2 regions of the Brevundimonas sp. EU05-FHT14B07 genome follow, and region 2 is predicted to be linked to the other one. Evidence: predicted binding sites of a transcription regulator. Region 2 holds the regulator's gene; the other holds the start of a gene.
The links. Region 2 encodes HrcA, which represses chaperone genes, less so after heat shock. Its sites were predicted from a motif close to GTTAGCANTCNNNNNNNNNGANTGCTAAC; they were not measured.

Region 1: the regulator HrcA is predicted to act here: its motif matches at 10,700-10,728, upstream of groES (co-chaperone GroES).

Annotation. Positions count from the first base shown of each region.
Region 1 is NZ_JBYTCZ010000004.1:233,742-249,321, forward strand. Features, by position in the region: gene AC3WRC_RS11585 (AMP nucleosidase) at 1-946, opposite strand, end outside; gene AC3WRC_RS11590 (multidrug effflux MFS transporter) at 1,075-2,325, shown strand; gene AC3WRC_RS11595 (M1 family metallopeptidase) at 2,388-4,340, shown strand; gene AC3WRC_RS11600 (DUF488 domain-containing protein) at 4,343-4,774, opposite strand; gene AC3WRC_RS11605 (complex I NDUFA9 subunit family protein) at 4,890-5,867, shown strand; gene recQ (DNA helicase RecQ) at 5,989-7,830, shown strand; gene AC3WRC_RS11615 (hypothetical protein) at 7,837-8,313, opposite strand; gene pgi (glucose-6-phosphate isomerase) at 8,413-10,020, shown strand; gene AC3WRC_RS11625 (YMGG-like glycine zipper-containing protein) at 10,080-10,502, opposite strand; gene groES (co-chaperone GroES) at 10,801-11,088, shown strand; gene groL (chaperonin GroEL) at 11,142-12,788, shown strand; gene AC3WRC_RS11640 (glycosyltransferase family 2 protein) at 13,006-13,734, opposite strand; gene AC3WRC_RS11645 (ArnT family glycosyltransferase) at 13,811-15,511, shown strand; gene AC3WRC_RS11650 (hydroxymethylglutaryl-CoA lyase) at 15,511-15,580, shown strand, end outside.
Region 2 is NZ_JBYTCZ010000002.1:716,113-731,692, reverse strand. Features, by position in the region: gene AC3WRC_RS07695 (heparinase II/III family protein) at 1-1,325, shown strand, start outside; gene AC3WRC_RS07690 (WapI family immunity protein) at 1,322-1,789, shown strand; gene purH (bifunctional phosphoribosylaminoimidazolecarboxamide formyltransferase/IMP cyclohydrolase) at 1,853-3,457, shown strand; gene AC3WRC_RS07680 (dienelactone hydrolase family protein) at 3,622-4,521, shown strand; gene grpE (nucleotide exchange factor GrpE) at 4,523-5,110, opposite strand; gene hrcA (heat-inducible transcriptional repressor HrcA) at 5,155-6,249, opposite strand; gene rph (ribonuclease PH) at 6,316-7,041, shown strand; gene AC3WRC_RS07660 (hypothetical protein) at 7,106-7,567, shown strand; gene glmM (phosphoglucosamine mutase) at 7,564-8,910, opposite strand; gene glmS (glutamine--fructose-6-phosphate transaminase (isomerizing)) at 9,072-10,886, shown strand; gene AC3WRC_RS07645 (Crp/Fnr family transcriptional regulator) at 10,847-11,515, opposite strand; gene AC3WRC_RS07640 (Crp/Fnr family transcriptional regulator) at 11,568-12,311, opposite strand; gene AC3WRC_RS07635 (DUF6894 family protein) at 12,308-12,571, opposite strand; gene AC3WRC_RS07630 (phosphomannomutase/phosphoglucomutase) at 12,641-14,140, opposite strand; gene AC3WRC_RS07625 (glycosyltransferase family 4 protein) at 14,178-15,263, opposite strand; gene AC3WRC_RS07620 (AGE family epimerase/isomerase) at 15,391-15,580, opposite strand, start outside.

The DNA of each region.
Region 1 (15,580 bases), on a different contig from region 2:
CGTAGTCGCCGATGGTCTGGCTGGCGCGCAGGCCGCCGCAGTGACCGATCATCAGCCAGACGTGCGGACGGGTGACGGCAAGGTGATCCGTGATCGTCTTGGCGTTGGACGGGCCGACGCCGATGTTGACCAGGGTCACGCCCTTATGGCCCGGCGCGGTCAGGTGATAGGCCGGCATCTGGTGCTTCTTCCAGGCCGTGTCGCTGATCGCCGCCTCGGGGTTGGGCGTGTCGCGCGTGATCACCACGCCGCCGGCGCAGGATAGGGTCTGATACGGCGAGCCGGGCGTCCGAAGTTGCTCGATGGCCCAGCGCACGAACTCATCGACGTAGCGATTGTAGTTTGTGAACAGGACATAGGACTGAACGTCGTCCACCGGCGTGCCGGTGTAGTGTTTCAGCCGCGCCAGCGAGAAGTCGGTCCGTAGGCCGTCGAAGTGCGACAGGGGGAAGTCGCCGCCCATTTCGAACAGGCCGTCGGCGATCTCGTCGCCGATATGGGCCAGGTCCGTAGTGGGGAACCAGCGCGCAAGAGCCGCCGTCATCGACCGGTCCAGCGCGACCTCAAGCCCGTCGGTCACATAGGGGAAGGGGATCTCCTGGCGAGACAGGCCAACTTCGAAGGTCGCGTTATATTCCTGCTCCAGCAGGCCGAGCTGTTCGGTCAGATAGGGGCGGAAAAGGTCGGGCCGCGTGATCGTGGTCGAATAGCTGCCCTGTCTCGACAGCCGGGCGTAGGCGCGCGGCTCCAGGTCCTGGGGGCGATCCCCGTCCCAGCGGATGCGAAGTTCGGGATAGGCGAACACCCCTTCGGCGCGTTTGACCGGATCGGGCCGCGCGCCGGTATTGACGAAATCCCGCACGGCGTCGCGCAGGTTGGTCACGGATTGGGTGTAGAGGGTTTCGAGGCGGTCCAGCGCCGCCTGTGCTGTCATCTGTTCTGTCATGACTTCCTCTAGCGAAGCTTCGCGGCTTTGGCGAGGCGCCGCCCGTTCAAACCCGATTTCGCTGCATTGCAGCAATTTATGACGGGCGTGCGGTTGCGGATCGGGGCGTGACGGCGCATCTCGCCCGGATGTCTTCTTCCCTTGCGTCAGCGCCCGCCAAGAAGGAGCTCGGCTTCGTCGAGTTCGTCTGCCTCATCGCCCTGATGATGGCGCTGAATGCGCTGGCGATCGATTCCATGCTGCCGGCCCTGCCGCACATCGGCGCCGACCTGAACGTGGCGACCGACAACGACCGACAATGGGTGGTGACGGCCTATCTGCTGGGCTTCGGCGGGGCGCAGCTGTTCTACGGCCCGTTGGCGGATCGGTTCGGGCGAAAGCCTGTCCTGCTGTTCGGCGTCGGCGTCTATGTGATGTTCAGCCTGCTGGCGACCCTGGCGCCGACCTTCGAGACGCTGATCATGGCCCGCGTCGGCCAGGGTCTGGGCAGCGCCTGCACCCGCGTGCTGGCCGTCTCCATCGTGCGCGACCGTTACGAAGGGCGCACCATGGCGCGGGTCATGTCGTTCAGCTTCCTGGTCTTCCTGGGCGTGCCGATCCTGGCGCCGTCGCTGGGTCAGATGATCATGCTGGTCGGGCCGTGGCGCTGGATCTTCGCCGGGCTGGGCCTGATCGGCGTTGGCCTGATCGTCTGGGCCAGCTTGCGTCTGCCCGAGACGCTGAAGCCCGAGGATCGGCTGCCGATCCAGGTCAAGCGGCTGACCGCGGCCTACAAGATCGCCCTGACCGATCGTACGGCCGTCGGCTACACCCTGGCCATGACGGCGATCACCGGGGCCCTGTTCGGCTTCATCAACTCGTCGCAGCAGATTTTCGCCGACGTCTTTCACGCCGAGGCGGCGTTTCCGGCGGTGTTCGCGCTGATCGCGGGCGGCATCGCCGTGGCCTCGATCGTCAATGCGCGGCTGGTGGTCAAGCTGGGTTCGCGCAAGATTTCGCACACCGCTCTGATCGGCTTCACCAGCATCGCCGCCATCCATGCGGTGGTGGCGATCAGCGGTCATGAATCGATCTGGACCTTTGCGGTGCTGCAGACACTGACCATGTTCTGTTTTGGCCTGATCGCGGGCAATTTCGGATCGATGGCCATGGAGACGATGGGCAAGATCGCGGGCACGGCGGCCTCGATCCAGGGCTTCATCTCCACCATCGTCGGCTCGCTGCTGGGCTTTGCGGTGGGCCAACAGTTCAATGGCACGACCATTCCGATGTCGGTCGGCTTCACGGTCTTCGGCCTGATCGCCCTGGGCTGGGTGCTGTTCGCCGAGCGGGGACGGCTGTTCCGGGCCCATCACGCGCCGGTCGTCGCCAAGGCTTGATCTTTTTCGCGTTTCCGCGCGTTCTCCGGGCCAATCGTCAAGATCAGCCCAGGAAAACCTCGATGACGCGCAAAGCGCTCGGTCTCGTCTCCGCCCTCGCCTTGGCCGCCGCCATGGGTCTGAGCGCCTGCTCCACCACGACGGGAGGGTCGGCCATGACCCCGCCCGCCATCGCTCCGGCGCCCGGTCCCGAAGCGGTGGACGTCCACACCCACGCCCGGCCCGAAATCGCCCGCGTCGTCGATGTCGCCTTGGATCTGACCGCCGACTTCAACGCCAAGACCCTGGCGGGCACGGCGACCCTGGACATCCTGGCGATCCCGGGCGCCAACGAGATCGTGCTGGATATCCGCGACCTGGACATTCAGGACGTGCGCGACGCGGCGGGTCAGCCGCTGCGCTATGTCGTCGGCGACAATGACGCCGTTCTGGGCCAGCCGCTGACGGTCTATTTCCCGGCCTTCGCCGCCAATGAGCGACGCAAGATCAGCATCCGCTATTCGACCCGCCCGAATGCGGCGGCGCTGCAATGGCTGAGCCCCAGCCAGACGGCCGGCGGACAGAAGCCCTATCTGTTCAGCCAGGGCCAGGCCATCCTGACCCGCACCTGGGTGCCGACCCAGGACAGCCCCGGCATCCGCCAGACCTATTCGGCCCGCATCACCGCGCCCGAAGACCTGACGGTGGTCATGAGCGCCGATCATCTGACGCCCAACGGCGAGCGGGCCGCAAACGGGATGAAGACCTGGCGATTCCGGATGGACAATCCGATCCCGCCCTATCTGATCGCGCTGGGCGTCGGCGACATCGCCTTTGCGCCGTTCGACGGCCGCACCGGGGTCTGGACCGAGCCCAGCCGCCTGCGCGCCGCCCAATGGGAGCTGGAACCGACCGCCCAGATGGTCACGGCGGCCGAGAAGCTGTACGGCCCCTATCGCTGGGGCCGCTACGACCTCTTGGTCCTGCCGCCCTCCTTCCCGTTCGGCGGGATGGAAAACCCGAAACTGACCTTCGCCACGCCGACCATCATCGCCGGCGATCGCTCGCTGGTGTCGCTGGTCGCGCACGAACTGGCGCACTCCTGGTCGGGCAATCTGGTCACCAATGCGACCTGGAACGACTTCTGGCTGAACGAGGGCTTCACCGTCTACTTCGAGAACCGGATCATGGAGTCGGTCTATGGCCATGACCGCGCCATGCAGGAGCAGGTGCTGGGCTGGGACAGCCTTCAGGACACGCTGAAGTCCCTGCCGGCGGCGGACACCCGGCTGCATCTGGACCTGAAGGGCCGCGATCCCGACGACGGCATGAACGATATCGCCTATGAGAAGGGCGCCCTGTTCCTGCGGACCATCGAACGCACCGTCGGACGGGATCGGTTCGACGCGTGGCTGCGCGGCTATTTCGACCGCAACGCCTATCGTCCGATGACCACGGCCATGTTCCTGCAAGACATCCGCGACAACCTGATCAAGGGCGACGCGGCGCTGGAAAGCCAGCTGCAGATGGACGCCTGGGTCTATCAGCCCGGCCTGCCGTCCAACGCCGTCGCGCCGGTGTCCCATGCCTTCGAGCCGGTGGATGCGGCCGCCGTCGCCTTCTTCAAGGACAAGGGGCCGGCCTCGGCCATTCCGTGGGCGGACTGGAACACCCAGCAGCGCCAGCGCTTCCTGGGCTGGCGTCCCGAGGGTCTGCGGACAGGCGCCGACTGGCTGACGAGCGCGCAACTGGCCGATCTGGAGCGCACGCTGAACCTGGCGAACGAAGGCAACGCCGAACTGACCTTCGCCTGGCTGCAGATCGCCCTGGCCCATCGCTATCAGCCGTCGGTCGCCACGGCCGAGAAGTTCCTGACCAGCCAGGGTCGTCGCAAGTTCGTCCTGCCGCTGTTCCAGACCCTGTGGAACGAGGGCGACTGGGGCCGCGCTAACGCCCGTCGCATCTACGCCGAGGCCCGGCCGCTCTATCACCCGGTCACCAGCGGTTCGGTCGATCAGTTGGTCGGACGGCCTTAAGGCTAGAGATCCACGACCGCCACGCCGGTTTCCTCCGCCAGTCGTTCCGCCAGGACGGCGCGGTGGCAGCCGGCGTGGTCGGCCTCGAAGCACAGCAAGGCGACGGGTTTGTCGGCCGCCAGCGCCTTCAGCCGCTCATACTCGATCTGCGCCTGGGGTTCGGCTAAGTGATCGGCGAAGATGACGCGCATCTCGTCGACACGGCCCTTGCGCGCCGCGTCACGTCCCGCCTTGGGTGTGCCCAGCCCGCGCAGATGGACATAGTCGATCCCTTCGGCTTTCAGGCTCTCGCCCAGGATCGTCTTGGAAAAGCCGGCGCGGCGGGATGCGGCGACCGCGCGGACATCGACCAGGGTTTGCACGCCGGCCGTCTTAAGGCGCGCGATGACGTCGGCCTGGGTCGCACCCTCGTAGCCAATAGTGAAAAGCTTCATCCGCCTCAGATGGGCGGCCGCGCGTCGAACGCCAGCGTGACCGTGAAGGCCCGCGTTGCGGTGCGGCGCCCTATCGTCTATCCCGCCGACACGGATTTCGACTGGAGCTTTCCCTATGGCTGACCTCGCCCCTGGCGTCGTGACCCTCTTCGGAGGTTCGGGCTTTATCGGGTCGCAGGCGGTGCGCGCCCTGGCGCGTCGCGGCTGGCGCATTCGGGTCGCCGTGCGAAACCCGGTCCTGGCGATCGAAATCCAGCCGCTGGGCGATCCCGGCCAGATCCAGTTCATGCGCTGCGACATCACCAATCCGGCGGATGTGGCGCAGGCCGTGCGCGGCGCGGATGCCGTCGTCAATCTGGTCGGCGTGCTGCATGACGCAGGCGGCAAGCGCGGCTTCGACGCCGTCCACACCGAGGCGGCCAAGACCATCGCCGAGGCCGCCAAGGCGGCGGGTGTTGAGCGCCTAGTCCAGATCTCGGCGATCGGCGCCGACGCCGCCAGCCCTTCGGCCTATGGTCGCACCAAGGCCCAGGCCGAGGCGGCCGTTCGCGCCGTCTATCCGGACGCGGTGATCCTGCGTCCGTCGCTGGTGTTCGGCGCGGGCGACAGCTTCCTCAATCGCTTCGCCGCCATGGCGACGATGGCGCCGGCCCTGCCGCTGATCGGCGGCGGCGAGACCCGGTTCCAGCCGGTCTATGTTGGCGATGTCGCCGAGGCCATCGCGCGCGGCGTGACCCGCGCGGATGCCGCCGGCCGCACCTATGAACTGGGCGGGCCGAGCCTCTACACCTTCCGGGAAGTGCTGGAGCTGGTGCGTCGCGAGACGGGCCGCCACCGGATGCTGGTCCCCGTGCCCTTCGTCGTCGCCAAGCCCCTGGGCTCGCTGCTGCAACTGAGCCGGTTCGTCGGCCTGACCCCGCCGCTGACGCGCGATCAGGTGCTGATGCTAGAGAAGGACAATGTGGTCGCCGCCGATGCGCTCGGCCTCAGCGATCTGGGCATCGACCATCCGGCCGGCATGGCGGCGATCGCCCCGTCCTATCTGTGGCGCTACCGCGTCGGCGGCCAGTTCGCCGAAGCGCCCGCCCACTAAACCCTTCCCCCTATGACGTCGTCGCCGGTCGCCATCGCGGCCGGCGGCGCCTTCTGTTCGGGAACAAGGAGTGCACAGCTTAAGGATGCCGGCCACGCGCCCCCAGTTTTCCTCGACCGATATGCCTGACCTGAACGACGCGCGGGCGTTGTTGGCGCGCGTCTGGGGTCACGCCGACTTCCGGGGGCTGCAAGGGCGGGTGGTCGAGCAGATCCTGTCGGGCGGCGATGTGCTGGCGGTCCTGCCGACCGGCGGCGGCAAGAGCGTATGCTATCAGATCCCGGCCATCCTGCGCCCCGGACTGGGGCTGGTGGTGTCGCCGCTGATCGCCCTGATGACCGATCAGGTCGAGGCGTTGAAGCAGCAGGGCGTCGCGGCGGCGCGGCTGGATTCCGGGGTGTCGCTGGACGAGCGCTCGGCCATCTGGGCGGCGGCGCGGTCGGGGGAACTGGACCTGCTCTATGTCTCGCCCGAAGGCCTGGCGGCGGGCGCCATGATGGACCGGCTGGCGGAACTGCCGCTCAGCCTGATCGCCATCGACGAGGCGCACTGCGTCTCGCAATGGGGCCACGACTTCCGCCCCGACTATCGCAACCTGGGTCTGCTGGCCGAGCGGTTTCCCGATGTGCCGCGCATCGCCGTCACCGCCACCGCCGACGCCCGCACCCGTGACGACATCTTGCGCTCGCTGCGGCTGGAAGAGGCGACGGTCTTCGTCGACAGTTTCGCGCGTCCGAACCTGCAACTTTCGGCTGAGCGCAAGGAGAGCGCGTCTCGGGCCAAGACCGATGCGCGGGTCATCGAACTCGTGCGCGAACGGCGGGGCAAGTCGGGCGTCGTCTATTGCGGCAGCCGCGACGGTTGCGACCGCGTGGCCCAGGCCCTGCGCGACGCCGGGACCAACGCCATCGCCTATCACGCCGGCATGGACACGAAAGAGCGCGACCGCCGGCTGGAACGCTTCCTGGCCGAGGAGGGCGCCGTCATGGTCGCGACCATCGCCTTCGGCATGGGCGTCGACAAGGCCGACGTGCGCTTCGTCATTCACGCCGATCCGCCGGGCAGTCTGGAGGCCTATTGGCAGGAGATCGGCCGGGGCGGGCGCGACGGCGAGCCAGCCGAGGGCATCACCCTGTATGGGCCGTCCGACATCGCCTGGTCCTTGCGTCGGCTGGACAGCCGCCCGATGGCCGAGGAGGTCAAATCGGTTCAGGTGCGCAAAACCCGCCAGCTGTTCGCCATGCTGGACGGCGCCGTCTGTCGGGCCCAGGCCGTGCGGCGATATTTCGGCGAGCATGACGCCCAGCCTTGCGGCGTCTGCGACATCTGCGGCGACCCGCCCCAGCTCTATGACGCGACTGTCCCGGCCCAGAAGGCGCTGGCGGCGGTGCAGCGCTTGGGCGGCCGGTTCGGGCGCAATCGCGTCGTCGATCACCTGACCGCCCGCACCAAGGACGTGCAGCCGTGGGAGCAGCAACTGTCCACCTGGGGCATCGGGCGCGAGATTTCGCTGAACAGCTGGCGCGAGATCGTCGATCATTTGCTGTTCGAAGGTCTGCTGGCCGAGGATCCCAACGACGGCAAGCCGCTGGTCGGGCTGGGCGATCCCGAAGCGGTGCGCGCCGTCTATCGCGGCGAGCGCCAGATCGAGGTGCGTCGCGCGCCTCTGAGGGCGGATACCGCCCCGCGTCGTCGTGACCGATCGGGCGAAGGGCGCAATGCGGCGCTGGAGACGATGGACGCCGATGTGCGCGCTCGGTTCGAGGCCTTGCGCGCCTGGCGCCGCGACCGCGCCTCGGAACAGCACGTCCCGCCCTATGTCATTTTCCAGGACCGGACGCTGCTGGAGATCGCCCACGCCGAGCCGGGCGACCTGAACAGTCTAGGCGCCATTTCCGGCGTCGGTCAGTCCAAGCTGGATCGCTACGGCAAGGGCGTGCTGGAGGCGCTGGCCGCTCTCTAGAAGGCGTCAGACTTCCGGCTTGGGCGGGGCGGTGATGACTTCGACGTTGTCGTTCAGCAGATAGGACAGTTCCGACAGGGCCGTGGCGCGTTCTGCCGGGTTAGCGGCGGCCTGAACGGCCTGAACCTTCTTGGGCATGTCCTCGGAAATGCCGCGCAGGATGCATTTCAGATCGCCGTCGGTGCCGCGTTCCTTCAGGATCAGGTGGCCCTGCATGTCCAGAGCTGCCAACTGTTCCGCCTGGGCCTTGAAGCCGGTGAAGGCCTGGCTGGTGAAGAAGGCGGCGTCGTCGGCGGCCTTGGCGGCGGCCCAGCCGTCGACCACGGCCTTCAGGCTGGCCGAGCGCGAGATGATGTCGGCGAACAGCGGCTCGCCCGCCACCGAGATCGGCGCACCGGGCGCGGCGGCCGGCTGTTCGGCGGCCAGGGCCACCGAGGGATTGGACATCGCCAGGGCGATCGTGAGAGCAAGGCCGCAGGACATGGAGGTGACTTCCTGTTTCAGCGTCCGCTGGGACGTTGAACCTGAATACGCCCCAGCCGTAAACGAGTGTTTACCCTGTCATTCCCGATGGAGACGACGATGACCCGCGACGCCGCCTGGACCGCCTTCGACCAAGCCGCCGCCGAGGCCGCCACCGCGCAGATCGTGGATCAGTTCGCCGCCGATCCCGACCGGCTGGCGCGGATGTCGGTCGAGGCGGCGGGGCTCTATCTGGACCTGTCGAAACAAAGCTGGACCAAGGCCGCCTTTGACGCCTGTCTGAATCTGGCGCGCGCCAGCGACGTGGAGGGACGTCGCGCGGCCCTGTTTGCCGGCGAGGCCGTCAATCTGACGGAAGGGCGGGCGGTCCTGCATCCGGCTCTGCGCGCCGCGCCGGGCGCTGACTTCAAGGCCCTGGGCGAGCCGGTCTCGGCCGAGGTGGACGCCGTGCGGGCGGACATGAAGGCCTATGCCGATGCAGTACGGTCGGGCGCCGAGGCGGGCGCGACGGGGCGCAAGTTCGAGGCCATCGTCCATGTCGGCATCGGCGGGTCGGACCTAGGGCCGCGCGTGGTGTGGGATGCGCTGCGTCCGCTGGATCCGGCCATCGACCTGCGGTTCGTCGCCAATATCGACCCGCGCGACATGGCCGAGGCCCTTACAGGACTGGATCCCGAGACGACGCTGGTGGTGGTCGTGTCCAAGACCTTCACGACGCAGGAGACCCTGGCTAACGCCGAGGCGGCCAAGGCCTGGCTGGCGGCGTCGTTGCCGGCCGAGGGGATGACCAAACACTTCATCGGGGTGACGGCGGCGCCGGAGAAGGCGGCGGCCTTCGGCTGCGGCCGCACCTTCGCCTTCCGGGACTGGGTCGGCGGGCGGTATTCGCTGTGGTCGGCGGTCAGCCTGTCGTGCGGCATCGCCCTGGGCTGGGACGTATTCGAGGCCATGCTGGGCGGGGCGGCGGCCATGGACGACCATTTCGTCTCGGCCCCGATGGAGCAGAACGCGCCGATCCTGCTGGCCCTGGCCCAGGTGTTCAACGTCGATGGCCTGAACCGGCCCGCCCGCACCGTCGCCCCCTACGCCCACGCCCTGCGCCGCCTGCCGTCCTTCCTGCAGCAGCTGGAGATGGAGTCGAACGGCAAGCGGGTGCATCGCGACGGCACGCCGGTGACGCGTCAGACCTGCCCCGTGGTCTTCGGCGAGCCGGGCACCAACGGCCAGCACGCCTTCTTCCAGCAGATCCACCAAGGGCCGGAGGTCGTGCCGGCCGAGTTCGTGATCGTGGCGAAGACGCATGCCGACGCGCCGGAATCGCCGCTGTGGTCGAATGCACTCGCTCAGGGCCAGGCACTGATGCTGGGCAAGACGACCGAGGCCGCCAAGGCCGAAGGTCTGGCGCAAGGATTGTCGGAAGAGGAGGCGACACGCCTGGCGTCCCACCGCACCTTCACCGGCAACCGGCCTTCGACATCCATCGTCATGGATCGTCTGACGCCCGAGACCCTGGGCGCGCTCCTGGCCCTCTATGAGCACAAGACCTTCGTCGAGGGCGTGATCTGGGACATCAACAGCTTCGACCAATGGGGCGTCGAACTGGGCAAGGTCCTGGCCAAGGCGATCCTGAAGGACGTGGACGCTGGCGGCCCCTCGGCGGACCTCGATCCGTCCACTTCGGCCCTGATGCGCCGCCTGATGGGCTGACGCGAAAAGGGCCCGTCCTTGCCGGACGGGCCCTTCCAGTCATCTAAACTGTCAAACGCTTACCAGCGGCGGTCGTAGCGGTAGTCGCGATCATTGCGATAGTCGCGGCGGTCATAGCGCGAGTCGTAACGGCGGCCGTCGTAGCGGTAGTCGTAGCCCGAGCGGCTGCGGTCGATGCCGTGCTCGCGCTCCCAATGGCCTTGGTTACGGTAGCATTGGCCGCCGCGGTAGTATTCGCAGCCCGAGCCGCGGTTGGAGGCCACCGCGCCCAACGCCGCGCCGGCAAGCGCGCCGCCCGCGATGTAGCTGCCGTCGCCGTTGCCATAGATGGCGCCGGCCAGGCCGCCGACAGCGGCGCCGATCAGGGCGTTGCGGCCGGTGTTGTCGCGATCGCGCGATTGGGCGGAAGCCGGAGCGGCCATCAGGCTCAGGGCCACAACAGGGGCGGCGGCGACCGCAGTGATCTTCAGCAGCTTGGACATTTTGGTCTCCTTGTTGGCTTGCCGATCTGCGTTTCCGGGGCGGGAAGGCATCCAGCGTTGAGGCCTTTCTATCGCTCCCAGTTTGAACGACCCCGGAGGTCGGCATTCATTTTCGGTTCATTTGTCACAGAGAATTCGCGCGGCGATCCACCGCCGCCGCTTGACGATGACGATGCCTCTGCCTAACTCCCGCTCGCGTTAGCACTCTCGCTGGTCGGCTGCCAAAACGGCGATCGCGATAGCGCCGCACACCGTTTCAAAAACGCCCCGATCCGGGGGTTTTACAGGGAGAAGTCCGATGGCGTTCCGTCCGCTCGGCGACCGCGTGCTGGTCAAGCGCGTTGAAGAAGAATCCAAGACCAAGGGTGGCATCATCATCCCCGACACCGCCAAGGAAAAGCCGCAGGAAGGCGAAGTCGTCTCTGTCGGCCCTGGCGCCCGCGACGACACCGGCAAGGTCAATGCTCTGGAGCTGAAGGCCGGCGACCGCATCCTGTTCGGCAAATGGTCGGGCACGGAAGTGAAGATCGACGGCGAAGACCTGATCATCATGAAGGAATCCGACGTCCTGGGCGTGCTGTCCTAAGCACCCGACGTCCGACGTTCTTCAATTAATCCATATAGATAGGAGCTGCCCGCATGGCCGCTAAAATCGTACACTTCAACACCGACGCGCGCGACAAGATGCTGCGCGGCGTCAATGTGCTCGCCAACGCCGTCAAGGTGACGCTGGGTCCCAAGGGCCGCAACGTCGTGATCCAGAAATCCTTCGGCGCTCCGCGCTCGACCAAGGACGGCGTGTCGGTCGCCAAAGAGATCGAGCTGGAAGACGCCTTCGAGAACATGGGCGCCCAGATGATCCGCGAAGTCGCTTCGAAAACGAACGACAAGGCGGGCGACGGCACCACCACCGCAACCGTTCTGGCTCAAGCCATCGTGCAAGAGGGCCTGAAGGCCGTCGCCGCCGGCATGAATCCGATGGATCTGAAGCGCGGCATCGACAAGGCCGTCGCCCTGGTGCTGGAAGAGATCAAGTCGAACTCCAAGCCGGTCTCCAACAACTCGGAAATCGCTCAGGTCGGCACCATCTCGGCCAACGGCGACTCGGAAATCGGTGAGCTGATCGCCCAGGCGATGGCCAAGGTCGGCAACGAAGGCGTCATTACCGTCGAGGAAGCCAAGACCGCCGACACCACCGTCGACGTCGTCGAAGGTATGCAGTTCGACCGCGGCTACCTGTCGCCTTACTTCATCACCAACGCCGACAAGATGGAGGCCCAACTCGAAGAGCCGCTCATCCTGCTGTTCGAGAAGAAGCTGACCTCGCTGCAAGCCATGCTGCCGATCCTGGAAGCCGTGGTGCAGTCGGGCCGTCCGCTGCTGATCATCGCCGAGGACATCGAAGGCGAAGCCCTGGCGACCCTGGTCGTCAACAAGCTGCGTGGCGGCCTGCGCGTCGCCGCCGTCAAGGCTCCGGGCTTCGGCGATCGCCGCAAGGCCATGCTGGAAGACATCGCCATCCTGACGGGCGGCCAGGTCATCTCGGAAGACCTGGGCATCAAGCTTGAGAGCGTCACCATCGACATGCTCGGCAAGGCCAAGAAGGTCACGATCACCAAGGACGACACCACCATCGTCGAAGGCGTCGGCGGCAAGGACGAGATCGAAGCCCGCGTGGCCCAGATCAAGCGCCAGATCGAAGACACCACCTCCGACTACGACAAGGAAAAGCTGCAGGAACGTCTGGCCAAGCTGGCCGGCGGCGTCGCGGTTCTCCGCGTCGGCGGTTCGACCGAAGTCGAAGTGAAGGAAAAGAAGGACCGCGTCGACGACGCCCTGAACGCCACGCGCGCCGCGGCTGACGAAGGCATCGTTCCGGGCGGCGGCATCGCCCTGCTGAAGGCCTCCAAGATCCTGGCCGACGTCAAGGGCGACAACGCCGACCAGAACGCCGGCATCGCGATCATCCGTCGCGCCCTGCAGGCTCCGATCCGTCAGATCGCCGAAAACTCCGGCGTCGAAGGCTCGATCGTGGTCGGCAAGGTGCTGGAAAACGGCGACGCTTCGTTCGGCTTCAACGCCCAGACCGAAGAGTACGGCGACCTGGTTCAGATGGGCGTCATCGACCCGGCCAAGGTCGTCCGCACGGCCCTGCAAGACGCCGCTTCGGTGGCCGGCATCCTGATCACGACGGAAGCCGCCGTCGCCGACGCCCCCAAGAAGTCGGGCGGCGCCTCGGCCCCCGACATGGGCGGCATGGGCGGCATGGGCGGCATGGACTTCTAAGTCCAAGCTGACCGACGCTGAAATGCAGAAGGGCGGGGCCGCAAGACCCCGCCCTTTTTCATGTCTCCTCCCTGCGAAGCGGGGAGGGGGACCGCGCGTAGCGGGGTGGAGGGGCTCTTGAAGTCCCACCGATGTCGGAGATGCGGCGCCAGCCCCTCCGTCACGACGGCAAGAGGCATCGCGCCACCTCCCCACGAGGTGGGGAGGAGACAGCGTTCTAGAACTCCGAAATCGCGCCCGGCTTACGGGACCGCGTCTTCAGCCACATGACGCCCAGCAGATCCGAGACCGACGCGCGCAGGCGGCCCCAGTTGGTGTATTTCGACCGACCGACCTCGCGGTGGCGGTGGTCCACATCGAGGTACTGGTTCTTGAACCCTTCACGGATCATCAAGGCCGGCAGGTAGCGGTGGATGTGATCGAAGTAGGGCAGGCGCAGGAAGACGTCGCGGCGGAAGGCTTTCAGTCCGCAGCCGGTGTCGTCGGCGTCGTCGCCCAGCAGTTTGCGGCGGATACGGTTGGCCCAGATCGAGGCCTGGCGCTTGGCCTCGGTGTCCTGGCGTTTGGCGCGACGGCCGCCGACCAAGCCCACGTCGCCGGGGGCGGACAGAAGCGCATCGACCAGGCGGGGCGCATCGGCCGGCGGGTTCTGGCCGTCGCCGTCCATCGTCACCACGACCGGCGCGCGCGCGGCCAGGACGCCGGTGCGGACCGCGCGGCTCTGGCCCGCATTGGTCCCGTGGGCCAGCACGCGGAGCGCCGGCAGTTCGGCCATGGCGGCCTTCAGCTCGGCCAGGGTCGCGTCCCTGGACGCATCGTCCACGAAGATCATCTCGTACGAACGGCCGGCGAAGGCGGCGGCGATCTCGCGCGCCAGCGGCACGGCGGCGCCCGCCTCGTCATGGACGGGAACGACGACGGAGATTTCGGGCGTTTCGGGGGTCATCGGCGCTCCATAGAGGATAACGAGAGCTTAGGGGAGACGGCTGACGCAGGCGTGGTCGCCGTGTAAGGAGTCTGGAATGAAGACTTTCGATCTGGATGGCCGCATCGCCGGCTGGCGCGGGCCGGTTCTCGCGGCCCTGCTGACGTTGATCGCCGGGCTGCCGGGCCTGCTGCTGCTGCCGCCGCTGGATCGCGACGAGAGCCGGTTCGCCCAGGCCACGTCCCAGATGCTGGAAAGCGGCGACTATGTCGATATCCGCTATCAGGACGAGCCGCGCTGGAAGAAGCCCGTCGGCATCTACTGGATGCAGGCGATCGCCGTGGGCCTGACCTCGGATGTCGAGGACCGCGAAATCGCGCCCTATCGCATCCCCTCCCTGCTGGGCGCCATGCTGGCGGCCTGGGCCGTGGCCTGGGCCGGCTCGGCCATGCTGGGCAGCCGGGTCGGCTTCTTCGGCGGGGCCATCATGGGGGCGACCTTCCTGCTGTCGACCGAGGCGGGGATCGCCAAGACCGACGCCATGCTGTGCGGCGCGACGACCCTGGCCATGGCGGCGCTGGCGCGCATCTATATGGCGACGAAGGCGGGCGAACGCCCGATCCGGCCGCATAAGCTGCTGTTCTGGATCGGGATCGGTCTGTCGATTCTGATCAAGGGACCGATCGGGTTCCTGGTCGTAGCCCTGGCGATCATCGCCCTGTCGATCTGGGACCGGAACATCAAATGGCTGTATCGCCTCGGCTGGGGGTGGGGACTGCCGCTGGTCGCCCTGATGGTCGGACCGTGGGCCATCGCCATCACCATCGCCACCGACGGCGGCTTCTGGCGCGAGGCCATCGGCGGGGACCTGGCGCCCAAGATCGCCGGCGCGCACGAAAGCCATTCGGGCTTCCCCGGCATGTATCTGCTGCTGGCGCCCCTGCTGTTCTTCCCCTCGACCCTGCTGTTGCCCGCCGCCGTCTCGACGGGCTGGAGCCGACGCGCCGAGCCGGCGATCCGGTTCCTGGTCTGCTGGCTGGTCCCGGGCTGGCTGATGTTCGAACTGGCCCCGACCAAGCTGTGGCACTACACCCTGCCGACGTTTGGGGCGCTGGCCCTGCTGGCGGCCGCCGCCCTGGCCCAGCCCATCGGCAAGGTCTCGCGCATCACCGGCGCGGTCCTGGGCGCGTTTGCGGCCCTGCTGATCATCAGCATCACCGTCTATGGCTTGACCGTCTATGGCACCTCGACGGCCCAGACCTGGGCGGCGCTGACGGTGGTCATGGCGCTGGCGGCGGGGGCGATGGGGGGCTTCCTTCTGCTGAACCGCGCGCCGGTCGCAGCGCTGGTCGCTTCGCTGGCGTTCGGGATCGTGGCGCACGCGGCCCTGTCGGGCACGATCCGCCAGCTGCGGCCCCTGGCCATCGCGCCCCAGCTGGAAAAGGCGCTGGAGGCGGCCGATCTGCACCCGCGTCAGGGCCGCACGCCGGGGCCTGTGGCGATCACCGGCTTCCATGAACCCAGCTTCGTCTTCCTGACCGGGCGAGACACCGACCTGACTGACGCGCAAGGTGCGGCCGAAGCCCTGGCCGAAGGGCGGCCCGCCATCGTCGAAGGACACGACGCCGACGCCTTCCGTGCAGCTGCGGCGCGTCTTGGCGTGTCCGGTCGCGCGGTCGGGACGGTCAACGGCTACAACTATTCGGCGGGCGATCCGGTCAGCCTGACCGTCTATGCGCCGCCGCCCCGAAACGGGAACGGGAACGGGAACGGGAACGCCGCAGCGGGAGCCGAGTGATGGGCCGCTTCATCCAGATCGTCGAAGTCGGGCCGCGCGATGGGCTGCAGAACGAAAAGGCGGTGCTTG
Region 2 (15,580 bases):
CCTGGGGACCGGAAATCCTGGCGCGGCGAGTCGTCAATCTGTCGTGCGGCGCACGGCGGATGGGCGCCGTGGCGACCGAGGCCGAGCGACTGAAACTGGCCGACAGTCTGGCGCGCCAGACCCGGCAGCTGCTCCGTCCGCCCGGCGGTCTGGCCAGCCGGGCCGAGCGGTTGACGGCGGCGGCCATCGGCGGCTGCGTGCTGGCGGGGGCGCCGGGGCAGGCCTTGCGTCGCCGGGCGCTGTCGCGGCTGGATGGCGCCCTGAAGACGACGGTGCAGGCCGACGGCGGCCACGCGTCGCGCAGTCCCGAGGCGGGGCTTGAGCTGCTGCTCGACCTGCTGACGCTGGACGACGCCCTGTCGCAACTTTCCGAACCGACGCCTGAGAGCGTCTCGGCCGCCATCGTCCGGCTGACGCAGGGCCTGCGCCTGCTGACTTTGCCCGATGGTCGTCTGGCCAGCTTCCAGGGCGGCGGTCCCTCCACCATTGAACGCGTCGCGGCCGCCCGCGCCCACGACGACGAAGCGATAGCCAGAAGCGACGACACGCCTCCAGCGATCGGTTCGGTCGTCGGCCTGACGCGCATCGCCAGCCCTCTGCTCACCATCATCGCCGACACCGCCCCGCCGGCGCGCGACGCCTGGGGGGCGGCCGCCTGCGCCCAGCCGATGGCGCTGGAGATCGCCTGCGGCAAGGATCGGCTGGTGACCGGCTCGGGCTGGACGCCGGCCTCGACCGACCGCCAGGCCCTGCGCCTCACGCCGGCCCATTCGACGCTGACCCTGGGCGAACGGTCGCTGAACGAACCGCTGGGCGGCTGGAAGGGTGAGCTCTTGGGCCCGCGCCTGGTCGGACCGCCGATCCATGTGACCACCGACCTGCGCGACGGCGACGGCGCTGTCTGGGTGGAAATGGAGCACGACGGCTGGAATGAGTTGTTCGGCCTGAACCATCAGCGCCGGCTGTATCTGGACCAGCGCCTGGACGAACTGCGGGCCGAAGAAAAGCTATTCCCCACGCCCGGCCGCAAGGAGATGGTGCGCCAGATCGCCGCCCCCTACGCCATCCGCTTCCATCTGGAGCCGGGGGTTCAGGCCTCCCTGGCGCGCGATCGCCGTTCGATCCTGTTGCGCGGCGCCTCGGGTCGAGGCTGGTGGTTCAGGACCGATGGACCGGACGTGGCCATCGAGCCCAGCGTCCATATCGACGCCGGCCTGACGCGCCGCAGCCTGCAGATCGTGGTGCGTGGCTCGGCCCGTACCGACAGCGAGACCAAGATCCGCTGGAAGCTGAGCCCGGCCGGCGCGAGCGGCGACCCGACATGAAGCATCCGCGAGCCCTCTATGGAGAGCCCGACCTCAAGCTCGGCTGGCTATCCATTTGGACGCTTTCGCGAGAATTTGCAGATGCTGTGGACTATGATGATGCCAACTGGATCAACATTCATGCCCACATAGAAGCACCCGGATCTCGCATAGACATTCAGGGCCCTGGGATACGAAGCGACGAAATCTTGTCATTTCGCGACGAACTTGCAGAATTGAATCTTCAGCTGGAAGGCGTCGCTCACCTTTGCTGTCTTGAGCCATACATTGACGCCAAGATCACTTGCGGTGCTTTGGGTCACTTGATCGTGGTCATCGAAGCGACCCCCGATCCAATGATGCAAACTCATCGGTTCACTCTCGAACTTGACCAGAGCTATCTCCCACCATTGATAGCCCAGTGTGGCCAAATACTGAGAGATTCCCAGTCAAAGGAAACAGCAAGGCTTGAAGGCAAGGGATGACGCACAGGCGCCCCGGTGCTAGACGCCGCGCCATCCTCCCCCAGCCTTTACGGACGCCGCCTCATGCCCGCCGCTCCCGACTTTCCGCCCGCGCCCGATCAGGTGAAGCCGAAACGCGCTCTGATCTCCCTGTCCGACAAGGCGGGGCTGGAGGAGGCGGCCCGCACCCTGCACGATCTGGGCGTCGAACTGGTCTCGACCGGCGGCACGCGCGCGGCGATCAAGAAACTCGGCCTGCCGGTCAAGGACGTGGCCGATCTGACGGGCTTCCCCGAGATGATGGACGGCCGGGTCAAGACCCTGCACCCCATCGTTCACGGCGGTCTGCTGGGCGTGCGCGATGCGGCCGACCACGCCCAGGCCATGACCGACCACGGCATCGGCGCCATCGATATCGTCTGGATCGATCTCTATCCGTTCGAAAGCACCGTCGCGGCGGGCGGATCTTTCGAGGCGGCGGTCGAGAACATCGACATCGGCGGCCCGGCCATGATCCGCTCCGGCTCCAAGAACCACGGCTATGTCGCCGTCGCCGTCGACGGCGAGAGCATCGGCCTGATCCTGTCGGCGCTGAAGGCCGAGGGTTCGACCGATCTCAGCCTTCGCAAACGCCTGGCCGCCCGCGCCTTCGCCCGCACCGCCGCCTATGACGCCGCCGTCTCGGGCTGGTTCGCAAGCCAGGTCGAGGATGCCGCGCCGGCCCGCAAGTCCATCGCGGGCTCCTTGGCCCAGACCCTGCGCTATGGCGAAAACCCACACCAGACGGGCGCCTTCTACCGCACCGGCGAGCGCCGTCCGGGCGTGGCCTATGCCGAACAGGTTCAGGGCAAGGAACTGGGGTACAACAACATCGCCGACGCCGACGCCGCCTATGAGTTGGTCGCGGAGTTCGAACAGCCGGCCGTGGTCATCGTCAAACACGCCAATCCGTGCGGCGTCGCGGTGGGCAAGGACCTGTCGGAGGCCTACGCCCGCGCGCTGGAATGCGACGCCGTCTCGGCCTTCGGCGGCGTCATCGCGGTCAATCGCCCACTGAACGGCGACGACGCCCGCGCCATCACCGGCATCTTCACCGAGGTCGTCATCGCCCCCGGCGCCGACGACGAGGCCAAGGCCGTCTTCGCGGCCAAGAAGAACCTGCGCCTGCTGATCACGGACGGCCTGCCTGACCCCCACGGCGCGGGCGAGGTGTTCCGTTCGGTCGCCGGAGGCTTCCTGGTTCAGTCGCGGGATCGCAGCCTGATCAAGCCGGCGGACCTGAAGATCGTCACCAAGCGCCAGCCGACCCCGACCGAGATCCAGGACATGCTGTTCGCCTTCACCGTGGCCAAGCACGTCAAGTCCAACGCCATCGTCTACGCCAAGGACGGCCAGACCGCCGGCATCGGCGCCGGCCAGATGAACCGTCGCGACAGCGCCCGCATCGCCGCTATTCGCGCCAAGGAGGCTGGTGAAGCCAAGGGGCTGACTCAGTCGCTGGCCGAGGGTTCGGCCTGTGCGTCCGAAGCCTTCTTCCCCTTCGCCGACGGTCTCTTGGAAGCCGTCGCGGCCGGCGCCACGGCGGTGATCCAGCCGGGCGGCTCGATGCGCGACGCCGAGGTCATCGCCGCCGCCGACGAAAAGGGCATCGCCATGGCCTTCACCGGGGTGCGGGTCTTCAGGCATTGATCTTGAGAAGAATGGCGCTAACGCTCGCGACGCGGTCGCTCGCTGCTTGAGCGCCCTTCTGTCCGTTGTAGAAGTCGTCGAGACTTCAACAGCGCGCCTTATCGTGACTGGACGGGCGTCGTTCGCCGTGATGCTCTGACCGCTTTCTCGCGTTGGAGCGTCCCATGACCGTCCTGATCCGTCCCGAAGGCCAGACCGCCGACGATCTGAAGCTAAGCCGACGAAGCCTGGGGGCGCTTGGGGGGCTTTTGTTCTCCGGCTATGCGGTCGCGGCGCTGGCGAAGGAGGCCAAGCCGATCACCACCGACGAGGCGGGTCTGGCCGCGGAGACCGTGACCTATGCCGCGCCGGACGGATTCCAGCTTCCGGCCTATGTGGCGCGGCCTGCGGGCGAGGGCCCCTTCCCGGTGGTCGTCGTGGTGTCCGAGATCTTCGGCGTCCATGAATATATCCGCGACATCTGCCGCCGCCTGGCCAAGCAGGGCTATGCCGCCATCGCGCCCGCCTTCTTCAATCGGGTCGAGGATCCTGCGCCCCTGTCGGACATGCAGCGGATCATGCAGATCGTCGGCGCCGCGAACTATGAGCAGGTGATGGGCGACCTGTCGGCGACGCTGGAGTGGGCCAGCCAGCAGTCGTGGTCCAAGGACGGCAAGGTCGGCATCACTGGCTACTGCTGGGGCGGCAAGGTGGTGTGGCAGGCGGCGGCGCGCTTCGCCGCCATCGGCGCGGGCGTGGCTTGGTACGGCCGTTTGGCGCCTGCTGCAGACGCCACGCCGGTTCAAATCTCATCGGGCCAACCTTGGCCGGTCGACATCGCCGACGACCTTAAGGCGCCCGTGCTCGGCCTGTATGGCGGCAAGGATCAGGGCATTCCATTGGCCAGCGTCGAGCGGATGCGCGAGGCCCTGGCGCGCGCCGGCCAGACCGGCAGCCAGATCAACATCTATCCCGACGCCCAGCACGGCTTCCATGCCGACTACCGCGCCAGCTATTCGGAGGCGGACGCCAAGGACGGCTGGTCCAAGCTGCTGGCGACATTCGATAAAGCGTTAAAAGCCTAGATCAGGCCTTGCCGTCGAAGGCCTGACCGTCGGCGGCGGGGGCGGCGCCATAGGGGTTGGGAGCCTGGGCGCCGGATGCCTTGGCGGCGACGACGACCATTGCGGGGCGCACGGTGCGGCCGAACAGTTCAAAACCGGACTGCATGGTCTGGATCACCGATCCACCGGGCACGGTCTCGGACGGCTGTTCCATCATCGCCTGGTGGAGATGCGGGTTGAAGGCCTCGCCGGCCTGGGGCGCGACGCGCTTCAGGCCGTTGGCGTCGAAGGCTTGCAGCAGGGCCTTTTGCGTCAGTTCCAACCCGGTCACCAGACCGGCGGTCGCGCCCTCGGCGTCCTTGGGCGCGGCCATCAGGGCGCGTTCCAGGTTGTCGGCGACGCCCAGCAGGTCCTTGGCGAAGCGCTGGATGGCGAAGGCGCGGGCGTCGTTCTGCTGCGTCTCCGAACGGCGCTTCAGATTCTCCATCTCGGCGGCGACGCGCAGGGCGCGGTCCTTCCATTCGTCACGCTCGGCGATCACGGCGTCCAGCGGCGCCAGATCGTCTGACGGATGGGCGTCCAGGCCGTGTTCGGCGTTGGTTTCGGCCATGTCGGCGTCCACGGCGTTCAGTTCATCGTTAAGGGGCTTGTCGCTCACTTGTCGTTCCCGTCCAGCATCCGGCCCAGCACCCGGGCGGTATAGTCCACCAACGGAATGACACGGGCGTAGTTCAGTCTTGCGGGGCCTATGACGCCGATGGCGCCCAGAACCCGCTGTCGGCCGCTCATATAGGGCGCCGCGATCACGGCGGAACCCGAAAGTGAAAACAACCGTGTCTCGGCGCCGATGAAAATGCGTACCCCTTGCGCCGCATCGACGCCGTCCAGCAGGCCGATCAGCTGTTCCTTCTGCTCCAGATCATCGAAAAGGACGCGGACCCGCTCCAGATCGGCCAGGCCCTCCCGGTCCTGAAGCAGGTTAGCGCGGCCGCGGACGATCAGGGCGCGCTCGCGATCCTGGCCGCCGGACCAGGCGGCAAAACCGTCTTCGACCAGGCGGGCGGCGGTCTGGTCCAGTTCACGCCGTGCGATTTCCAACTCCTGGGTCATCTCTCGCTTGGCGTCGGCGAAGGGGCGACCGCGCAGGCGGGCGTTCAGGAAGTTGGAGGCCTCGACCAGGGTCGAAGGCGTGACGCCGGCCGACAGGGTCATGATGCGGTTTTCGACCGTGCCGTCGTCAGCGACGATGACGACCAGGGCCTGATCGCCGCCCAGGGCGACGAACTCGACATGTTTGACGCCGGAATCACGGACCGGGCTCGATACGACGCCCGCGCCGCCGGCCAGGCCAGACAGCAGGTTCGAGGCCTCGTCCAAGGCGGACTCGAAGTTCCGGCCGCGCCCGGCGAGCCGCCCGTCGATCTCGCGACGCTCTTCCTTGGTCAGGTCGCCGACTTCCAGCAGGCCGTCGACGAACAGGCGCAGGCCCGCATGGGTCGGGATGCGGCCGGCCGAGGTGTGGGGCGCCGCCAGCAGACCCGCGAGGGTCAGATCCTGCATGGTGTTGCGGATCGAGGCAGGCGACAGGGCGATGCCGCCCAGCGACAGGGTCCGCGACCCGACCGGCTCGCCGGTCTCCAGATAGCTTTCCACGATGCGACGGAAGATGTCGCGCGCCCGCGCATCCAGCCCCGCCAGACCCGCGAGGGACTGGCCGGCGTCGAACGGCGGGTTTTTCGGGGCATACAGGCTCACGGTTTCAGGATAAGCACCGCCGCCACAGCTTCCAAGGTCAGACTTCCAAGGATCCCTCCCATGCGCCATTCGCAACGCACCGACGACCAACTGCGTCCCGTGACCATCGAGACCGGCGTCAATCGCTATGCCGAGGGCTCCTGCCTGATCAGCTTCGGCAACACCAAGGTGCTGGTGACCGCCTCGATCGAGGACAAGGTGCCGGGCTGGATGCGGAACTCGGGTCAGGGATGGGTGACCGCTGAATACGGCATGCTGCCCCGCGCCACCCACACACGCGGGCGTCGTGAAGCCGCCGCCGGCAAACAGTCGGGCCGCACGCAAGAGATTCAGCGGTTGATCGGCCGCTCCCTGCGCGCCGTGGTGGACCTGAAGGCCTTGGGCGAACGTCAGGTGCTGATCGACTGCGACGTTATCCAGGCCGACGGCGGCACCCGCACGGCGTCGATCACCGGCGCCTGGGTCGCCATGAGCTTGGCGCTGAACTATCTGCGTGACGAGGGCGTGCTTAAGGCCGACCCGATCACGGATCAGGTGGCGGCCGTGTCGTGCGGCGTGTGCGACGGCGTGCCGGTGCTGGACCTGGATTACGAAGAGGATTCCGAAGCCGAGGCGGATTCGAACTTCGTGCTGACCGGCTCGGGCCAGATCGTCGAGGTCCAGGCCACCGGCGAGAAGCGCGGCTTCTCGCGCGCCGAGTTCGATCGGCTCTTCTCGCTAGCCGAGATCGGCTGCACCGAACTGTTCGCCCTGCAGAAAGCGGCCCTGGCGGCGGTGAAGCGATAGGGGGTTTCACCTCGCGGCGCGGACGGGCATCTTCGTCCGGTCAGTCCTGACCGGAGACAAGTCGATGCGTCGATCCCCCTGGCTTTCGATGGCCGCCTGCGTTCTGTTGATGGCCGGATGTCAGCGCGCTGATCCAGTCGATCAGCCTGCGTCCGGAGACACTGCGGGAAGCAGCAACGTCATCGACGCGGTCCCACTGGCGCCCGACGCCCCGCCGCCTGCCCCGCCCGCCAAGCCGGCGGCTGCGGAGAAGGAAGCGACCAAACCGGCCGAGGACGTCGAGGCCAGCATTCCCGAGGGTCCCGACATGCCCGCTCAGCCGGTTCCGGTCAGCGAGGTCCCCTGCCGCGAAGCCATCGGCGCCGCCGCCTCGGCCCGGCTGGTCGAGCGCTGCATCCAAGTCAGCCCGGCGACCCGCCCGCCCTGCAACGCCGCCAACCCCTGCGATCTGATCCAGGGGGAGATCGACCGGTCCTGCAAACTGTGGGAACGCGACGGCGACCCTCCGGCGGCGTGTAAGCCCTAGGCTGAGCGCACCGCGCCCGCCACATCGGCCACCACCCGCTTCACCAGCGCTTCGTCGTCGCCCTCGGCCATGACGCGGATCAGCTTTTCCGTGCCCGAAGGACGCACCAGCAGCCGTCCCTGACCGCTCAGGGCCGCTTCGGCCTCGGCGATGGCGGCCTTGACCGTGTCGATCTCCAGCGGCTTGTCGGCGGTGAAGCGGACGTTTTCCAGCTTTTGGGGCACGGGCTCGAACTGGCGGGCCAGTTCGCTCATCGGCTTACCGGATTCGACCAAGACGGCCAGCACCTGCAGCGCCGCCATCAGGCCGTCGCCGGTGGTGGCGTGGTCGTGCAGGATGATGTGGCCCGACTGTTCGCCGCCGATGTTGAAGCCGCCTTCGCGCATCCTTTCCATGACATAGCGGTCGCCGACCTTGGTCCGCTCCAGCGTCAGGCCTTGGGACTTCAGTCTTCGCTCCAGCCCCAGGTTGGACATGACGGTTGCCACCACGCCCCCGCCGGTCAGGAGGCCGCGCCTGGCCCAGTCCAGCCCGACCAGGGCCATGATCTGATCGCCGTCCACGACCCGGCCTGTCTCATCGCAGATGATCAGCCGGTCGGCGTCACCGTCCAGGGCGATGCCGATATCGGCGCGGTAGCGTTTGACTGCATCGGCCAGGGTCGCCGGATGGGTCGAGCCGCACTCGGCGTTGATGTTTGTTCCGTTGGGGGTCACGCCGACGGGGAACACCTCGGCTCCCAGTTCGAACAGGGTGGTCGGCGCGACCTTGTAGCCGGCGCCGTTGGCGCAATCGACGGCGATGCGCAGCCCTTGCAGCGTCAGCCGCTTGGGGAAGGCCTGTTTGGCGATCTCGATATAGCGGGCCTGAGCGTCATCGATGCGTTTGACCCGGCCCAGCTTGTTCGACGGCGCCAGGCCCTGGTCGAGACCCTGGTCCATCATGGCCTCGATCTTCAGCTCGATCTCGTCCGACAGCTTGTAACCGTCCGGCCCGAACAGCTTGATCCCGTTGTCGGCATAGTCGTTGTGCGAGGCCGAGATCATCACGCCCAGATCGGCCCGCATCGAGCGGGTCAACATGGCCACGCCCGGCGTCGGCACGGGCCCGAAGGTGCGCACGTCCATTCCGACCGATGCAAACCCGGCTACCAGGGCCGGCTCGATCGTATAGCCGGACAGACGGGTGTCCTTGCCGATCACCACCAGATGGCGGCGGTCGTCGTCGGTGCGGAACAGCTTTCCGGCGGCCAGACCGACGCGCAGCGCGACCTCGGCCGTCATCGGATAGGTGTTGGCGCGCCCGCGAATGCCGTCGGTGCCGAAATATTTTCTGTCGCCCAAGGCTTGGTCCTTTGTTTCGGGTAACGTTCCGAAACCCCTTTTTTGATGCGGCCCGCCTTAAGATTGCATAGACGGCCGGTGGGGCTTGATGTGTGGCTTAGCCCCGGATCGCCGCCAGTGCAAAGCGGCGCCCTCTTCCTGACTTCTCGGAGCCTTCGCTTATGTGCGGCATCATCGGCGTCACCGGCAACGGACCTGTCGTTCCCCGGCTGATCGAAAGCCTGAAACGGCTGGAGTACCGCGGCTATGACTCGGCCGGCGTCGCGGCCGTGGTCGATGGCGCGGTCGAGCGTCGTCGCGCCAAAGGCAAGATCCGCAATCTGGAAGCCGTTCTGGTTGAGGAGCCGATGGCGGCGACGGTCGGCATCGGCCATACCCGCTGGGCCACGCACGGCGCGCCGACGACGGAGAACGCCCACCCGCACAAGGCCGGTCGCGTCACCCTGGTCCACAACGGCATCATCGAGAACTTCGCCGAACTGAAGGCCGAGTTGGCCGCCGAGGGCCATGTTTTCGAAAGCCAGACCGACACCGAGGTCATCGCCCACCTGCTGGACGCCGAACTGAACACCGGGCGGGCTCCGCTTGACGCGTTCAAGATCACCCTGGACCGCCTGACCGGCGCCTATGCGCTGGCGGTGCTGATCGACGGCACGGACGACCTGATCCTGGGCGCACGGCGCGGCAGCCCGCTGGTGGTCGGCTGGGGCGAGGACGAGATGTATCTGGGCTCCGACGCCCTGGCCGTCGGCCCGTTCACCCAGAAGATTTCCTATCTGGAAGAGGGCGATTACGTCGCCGTGACCAAGTCCGGCGCCCAGATGTTCGACGTGACCGGAAAGCCGGTCGATCGGGCAGTGGTCCAGGTCTCGGCCTCCTCGGCCATGGTCGAGAAGGGCGAATATCGCCACTTCATGGAAAAGGAGATTCATGAACAGCCCGACAGCGTCCAGCACACCCTGTCGGAATACCTCGACCTGGTGACCGGCAAGGCGAAGACGAATACCGTCGATTTCGCCGCCATCGACCGCATCCAGATCGTGGCGTGCGGCACCGCCTTCTACGCCGGTCAGATCGGCCGCTACGCCTTCGAGAAACTGGCGGGCCTGCCCTGCGACGTCGAGATCGCGTCCGAGTTCCGCTACCGCTCGCCGGCCGTGTCGCAAAAGACCCTGGCGGTCGCCGTCAGCCAGTCCGGCGAGACCGCCGACACCCTGGCCAGCCTGACCTGGTGCAAGGCGCAAGGGTTGAACACCGCCGCCGTCGTCAACGTCCATTCGTCGTCCATGGCGCGCGAAGCCGCCGTGCTGTGGCCCACTCATGCCGGGCCGGAAATCGGCGTCGCCTCGACCAAGGCCTTCACCGCCCAGGTCGCGGCTCTGCTGGCCCTGGCCGTGGCGGCCGGGGTCGCGCGCGGCCGGATCGATGCTGCGACCGAGGCCGAACTGGTCAAGGCCCTGTTCGAAAGCCCGCGCCTGATCGCCGAGGCTCTGACCATGGGCGACAGCATCCGCGCCGTCGTTCAGGATCTGGCCAAGGCCGACGACGTCCTGTTCCTGGGGCGTGGGGCCATGTTCCCGCTGGCCATGGAAGGGGCGCTGAAGCTGAAGGAGATCAGCTACATTCACGCCGAGGGATACGCCGCCGGCGAGCTTAAGCACGGCCCCATCGCCCTGATCGACGAGGAGACCCCGACCATCGCCTTGGCCCCGCTGGACGATGTGTTCGAAAAGACCGCTTCCAACCTGCAGGAAGTCGCCGCGCGCGGCGGGCCGGTCATCATGATCGCGCCGGAAAAGGCGCCCGACCTGCACGGCGCCGGCATCCGCCGCATCCATGCCCCGGACTGTCACCCCCTGATTGCGCCCCTGGTCTATGCCGTGCCGGTGCAGCTGCTGGCCTATTACACCGCCGTTCAGAAGGGCACCGACGTTGATCAGCCCCGCAACCTGGCCAAGTCCGTCACGGTCGAATAGGCCTCGTCGGTCATTCGGCGCAGGGCGACCACATCGATGATCTGGATCGCGCCGCGCCGCAGCCGCACGGCGCCGGCGGCGCACAGTTCGGTGCAGGCGGTCGATATGCTGGCGCGTCGCACAGCCATCAGATGCGACAGCTCGGTTTGACGCAGAGCAAGGACGTCGCCTCCCTGTCGGTCGTGAACGTCGAGCAATAGGGCGGCTAGGCGTTGGCTGACTTTTAATGTGGCGTGGCGCGAAAGCTCCGCCTGAAGGGCGATGTTGCGACGGCGAAGATCAATCAGCGCCATCTCGACCAGACTGTCGCGATCGATCTTTTGCGCCAGCTTGCGAGCGGAGACGGTCAGGTATCGTCCGGCCGTCAACCAAACGGCCGACTCTGGCCCACCCCCGCCCAATACGGCGTCGAAGTTGATCACGTCGTCGCTGGACGCCAGCCCATGCGACAGAGTGCCGTCGAGCCCGATCCGCGCCAGGACGCCTGACAAAATCAGCGTGACGACAGCTTCGCCATGCTGTGTGGTTGAGGTTCGTGCGCCAGCCTCGGCGAAGAAAGCATCGCCTTCGTCCAGGCCCTGAACTGCAAGGGCAGACAACAGGGCGTGCGCGAGGTTTGACTGAGACATGCCCCGTCTAGACGGCCGATCGCCGTTCGGTGCGATAACATGCGTTAAGTGATCAGACGGGCTCGGATTGCAGGCGCAAATAGGTGGGGTCGAACTCGGCGATCTCGGCCAAGCGACGCCAGTCGAGAATATCGATGCGCCCGCCCGCCCAAGCGACGACCCCCTCGCTGCGAAGCTCGGAAATCAGGCGGCTGACATGGACGGTCGAGAGGCCCAGCGCATCACCCAAGGTCGTTTGCGTCAGCGGGAGTTCGAAGGTCAAATCACCTGTTTGGCCGACGGCCTGGAGGCGCAGGTAAAGCTCGCATACCAGATGCGCCAGATGGCCCAGGCCGCTGCGCCGGCCCATGGCCACCAGCCACTGTCGATGGATGGCGGCGTCGATGATGGTGTCCAGCCAAAGCAGTCGGCCCAGGTGTGGATGTCGTTCGGTGATGTCGATCAAGCCGCTGTGTGGCGCCTCTGCGATCATACAGTCGGTGAGGGCGACGACGCCGTGATCCATCTGCTTCATCAACAGGCTGTGCAGGTCGATGAAGTCGCCGGACACATTGATCTCGGTGATCTGACGCGACCCGTCCTCCAGCGTGGAATACCGCGCGGAAAAGCCGGAAATCAGAAGGGTGCTGTGTAGCGGGCGCGTGTGCTCGCGCACGATGTCGAATCCGGCGGAGACGGTTTTGGGCGCATCGAGGACAGCGGTTAACGCCTCGATCTCCTCGGCATTGAGCCGGTCCCGAAGCGACAACTTGTCGACCAGCGTGGTGATCTTTGAGACGCCGCCAGGCTTGGTCATCCCGCGTCCCCCGTCAATGTCCAGCCCTCGGGCGCCTGATCGGATGCGCACGCCGTGACGCTGACGACCGTCTGACCCTCGGTGTCCGTGACGATGACGCTGAAGGCGCGGGTCGTCCAAAACGACGCGCCCCGGTAGCGAAGGATTTCGCCCAGCACGGCGACGGCTTCCTCGCGCGCCGCATCAACGCTCCTCAGTTCCTCGCCCTGATCGTCGCGGATGCAATCTCCGTTCTGGGTATGGAAAAAGTAACGCGGCAATCTTCCCTCCTGGCCTCAGCCGAAAGGGAAGCGGTCACGGGCGCGATTGGTTCAGTCCGCTGTGATCTTTCAGATTTCCTGATTGAAGGCGCCGATTTCAGGATAGGCGGCCAGGCGCGGTTTGATCTCCTTGCGGAACAGGTCGCGCATATCGTCTTCGGACCGCATGCTCTCGACTACCACGACCAACTCCGGCTTGTTGGACGAGGCGCGGACCAGGACCCATGAGCCGTCGTCCAAGTGCACGCGCACGCCGTTGACGGTGATGGCCTCGACGATCTTGCGGCCCAGGATTTCGCCGCCGGCTGCGGCCAGATCGGAGTATTCCTTCACGATCCGCTCCAGCACGTCGTACTTCAACTCGTCGTCGCAGTGGGGCGACATGGTCAGGCTGGTCCAGGCGTCCGGCAGGGCGGTCTTCAGTTCACTGAGTTTCTTGTCCGGATTGCGATCCAGCATGGCCAGCACGGCCCCTGCCGCGACCAGACCGTCGTCGTAGCCGTGGCCAAGATCGCCGGCCATGAAGAAGTGGCCCGACTTCTCAAATCCGGCCAGGGCGCCCAGTTCAGCGGTCTTGCGCTTGATGTAGGAGTGGCCCGTTTTCCAATAGACGACCTCGGCGCCATTCGCCTTCAGGATTTCGTCGGTCTTGTAGAGGCCGGTCGACTTCACATCGACCACAAAGGTGCTGTCCGGATAGACCTTGGACAGGTCGCGGGCCAGCATCAGGCCGATCTTGTCGGCGAAGATTTCCTCGCCCGTGTCGTCCACCACGCCGCAGCGGTCTCCGTCGCCGTCGAAGCCAAGGGCCAGATCGGCCCCCGTTTCTCGCACCCGCTGGGCCATCTGCACCAGCATGGCGTGATCTTCCGGGTTCGGATTGTATTTCGGGAAGGTGTAGTCGAGGTCGGTGTCCATCTCGATCACCTCGACGCCCATCCGGCGCAGGGCGTCAGGAGCGAAGGCGCCGGCGGTGCCGTTTCCGCAGGCGCAAACCACCTTCAGCGGACGCTTGATCTGCACCTTTGAGGCCACGTCGGCGACATAGGTTTCGCGGAAGTCATCGACGCGCACCAGCTTGCCGCCGGGGCGGGCCACGCCTTCACCGTTGAGAACGATTTCTTTCAGCCGGCCCATTTCCTCGGGGCCGAAGGTCAACGGCTTGTTGGCGCCCATCTTCACGCCGGTCCAGCCATTCTCGTTGTGGCTGGCCGTCACCATGGCGACGCAGGGCGCGTCCAGTTCGAATTGGCCGAAATAGGCCATGGGCGACAAGGCCAGGCCCACGTCCAGAACCTCCATCCCGCCTTCCAGCAGCCCGAGGATCAGGGCCTGTTTGACGCTGAGGCTATAGCCGCGGAAGTCATGGCCGGTAACGATCTTCGGCGCGACGCCGATCTCGTGGACATAGGTGGCCAGGCCAAGGCCCAGAGCCTGAATGCCGAGAAGGTTGATCTCTTTCTCCAGGATCCAGCGTGCGTCGTATTCGCGGAAGCCTGTCGGCTTGACCAAGGCCTGGGTTTCGTAAGCAGCCGTGTTCGGCTTTAGGTCCTGACGGGGTTTCATCATGGCTTGTCCTTTGGGGGCGGCTCGACTGGCCCGTCGATCAGGCGGCGGCGCGTTTGCGAATACGGGCGATACGCCGCAGGCGACGCCAGAAACGGCCGCGCTCGGGTTCGGGATAGGGTTGCAGGTTCTCGACGAACTGCTCGGCCGAAGCGCGCCAGCTGAACTTTTCTGCATAGGCGCGCACAGCCTTGCGATCCAGTCCAAGGCACTGCAGGCAGGCGCTCTTGAGGTCTTTGTCGATTGCGCCGGCGTTCGATCCCGGAATGATGTCTATCGGGCCGTGAGCCGGATAGGCGGCGACCGGCGTCCCGGCCGCCATAGCTTCGAGGATCACCAGACCGAAGGTGTCTGTCCAGCTGGGGAAGACGAAAACGTCGGCGTCGCGGAAACAGCGGGCCAGGTCGTCGCCGAACTTGGCGCCGAGGAATTTGGCGTCCGAATACTTTTCTTCGAGCTCGGCGCGGGCCGGGCCATCGCCCACGACGATCTTGGTGCCGGGCAGGTCGAGTTGCAGGAAGGCCTCGATATTCTTCTCGACCGCTACACGCCCGACGTTCAGGAAGAAGGGTCGCGGCCAGTCTTTGCCGCCAAGCTCGTCGTAGATGCGCTCCAGGTCGGGATTGAACACCTCCGTGTCCACGCCCCGCGACCAGGGGGAGACGTTCTTGAACCCATGCTCGACCAGTTCGTCGCGCAGGGTCGGCGTCGCCACCATCAGCCGTCCGGACGGCTTGTGGAACCATTTCATATAGGCGTAGCCGACCTGGACCGGGATCGGAAAACGGGCCGAGACATATTCGGGGAATTTGGTGTGATAGCTGGTCGTAAACGGCAGCTTCCACTCCACGCAGATGCGGCGCGTGGCGATGCCGATTGGTCCCTCGGTGGCGATGTGGACGGCCTCGGGTTCGAAGGCCCGCAGCATCTCGCGGATCTCTTCTTCCGCTCCCAGCGCTAGCCGGATTTCCGGATAGGTGGGGCAGGGGATGGTCTTGAACAGGCTGGGCTCGATGACCTCGACCTCATGACCCATGCCGCGGCATTCCGCGACCGTGCGCGTCAGGGTGCGGACGACGCCGTTGACCTGAGGTTCCCAGGCGTCGGTGGCCAGAACGATGCGCATTGAGGCGGGCGGACCCTGAGCCGTTGAGTAAGGGGCGAACTTCTAGACGGTTAGAATGACGAAGGCGAGACGGCCGCGGTTGTTTGGCGAAGCTCGATAAGAGTCATCGCTTCAACAGCGGTATGGCTCAGGCCAGTTCGATCTCTGAAGTTTGAGTGAGGCTCAGTTCGGTCAAAGTCTGTCTGAGCTGACCGTAAGCCGCCATGATGTGGTAGAACGAGCTGGCCGGAGCGGGTTCGTCGATGAACTCGCCGTCCTCGAGCAGCTTGTCGCGCCAAAGGCCTTGTGGCGTCAGATAGAGCCATAGGGCCTGCTGG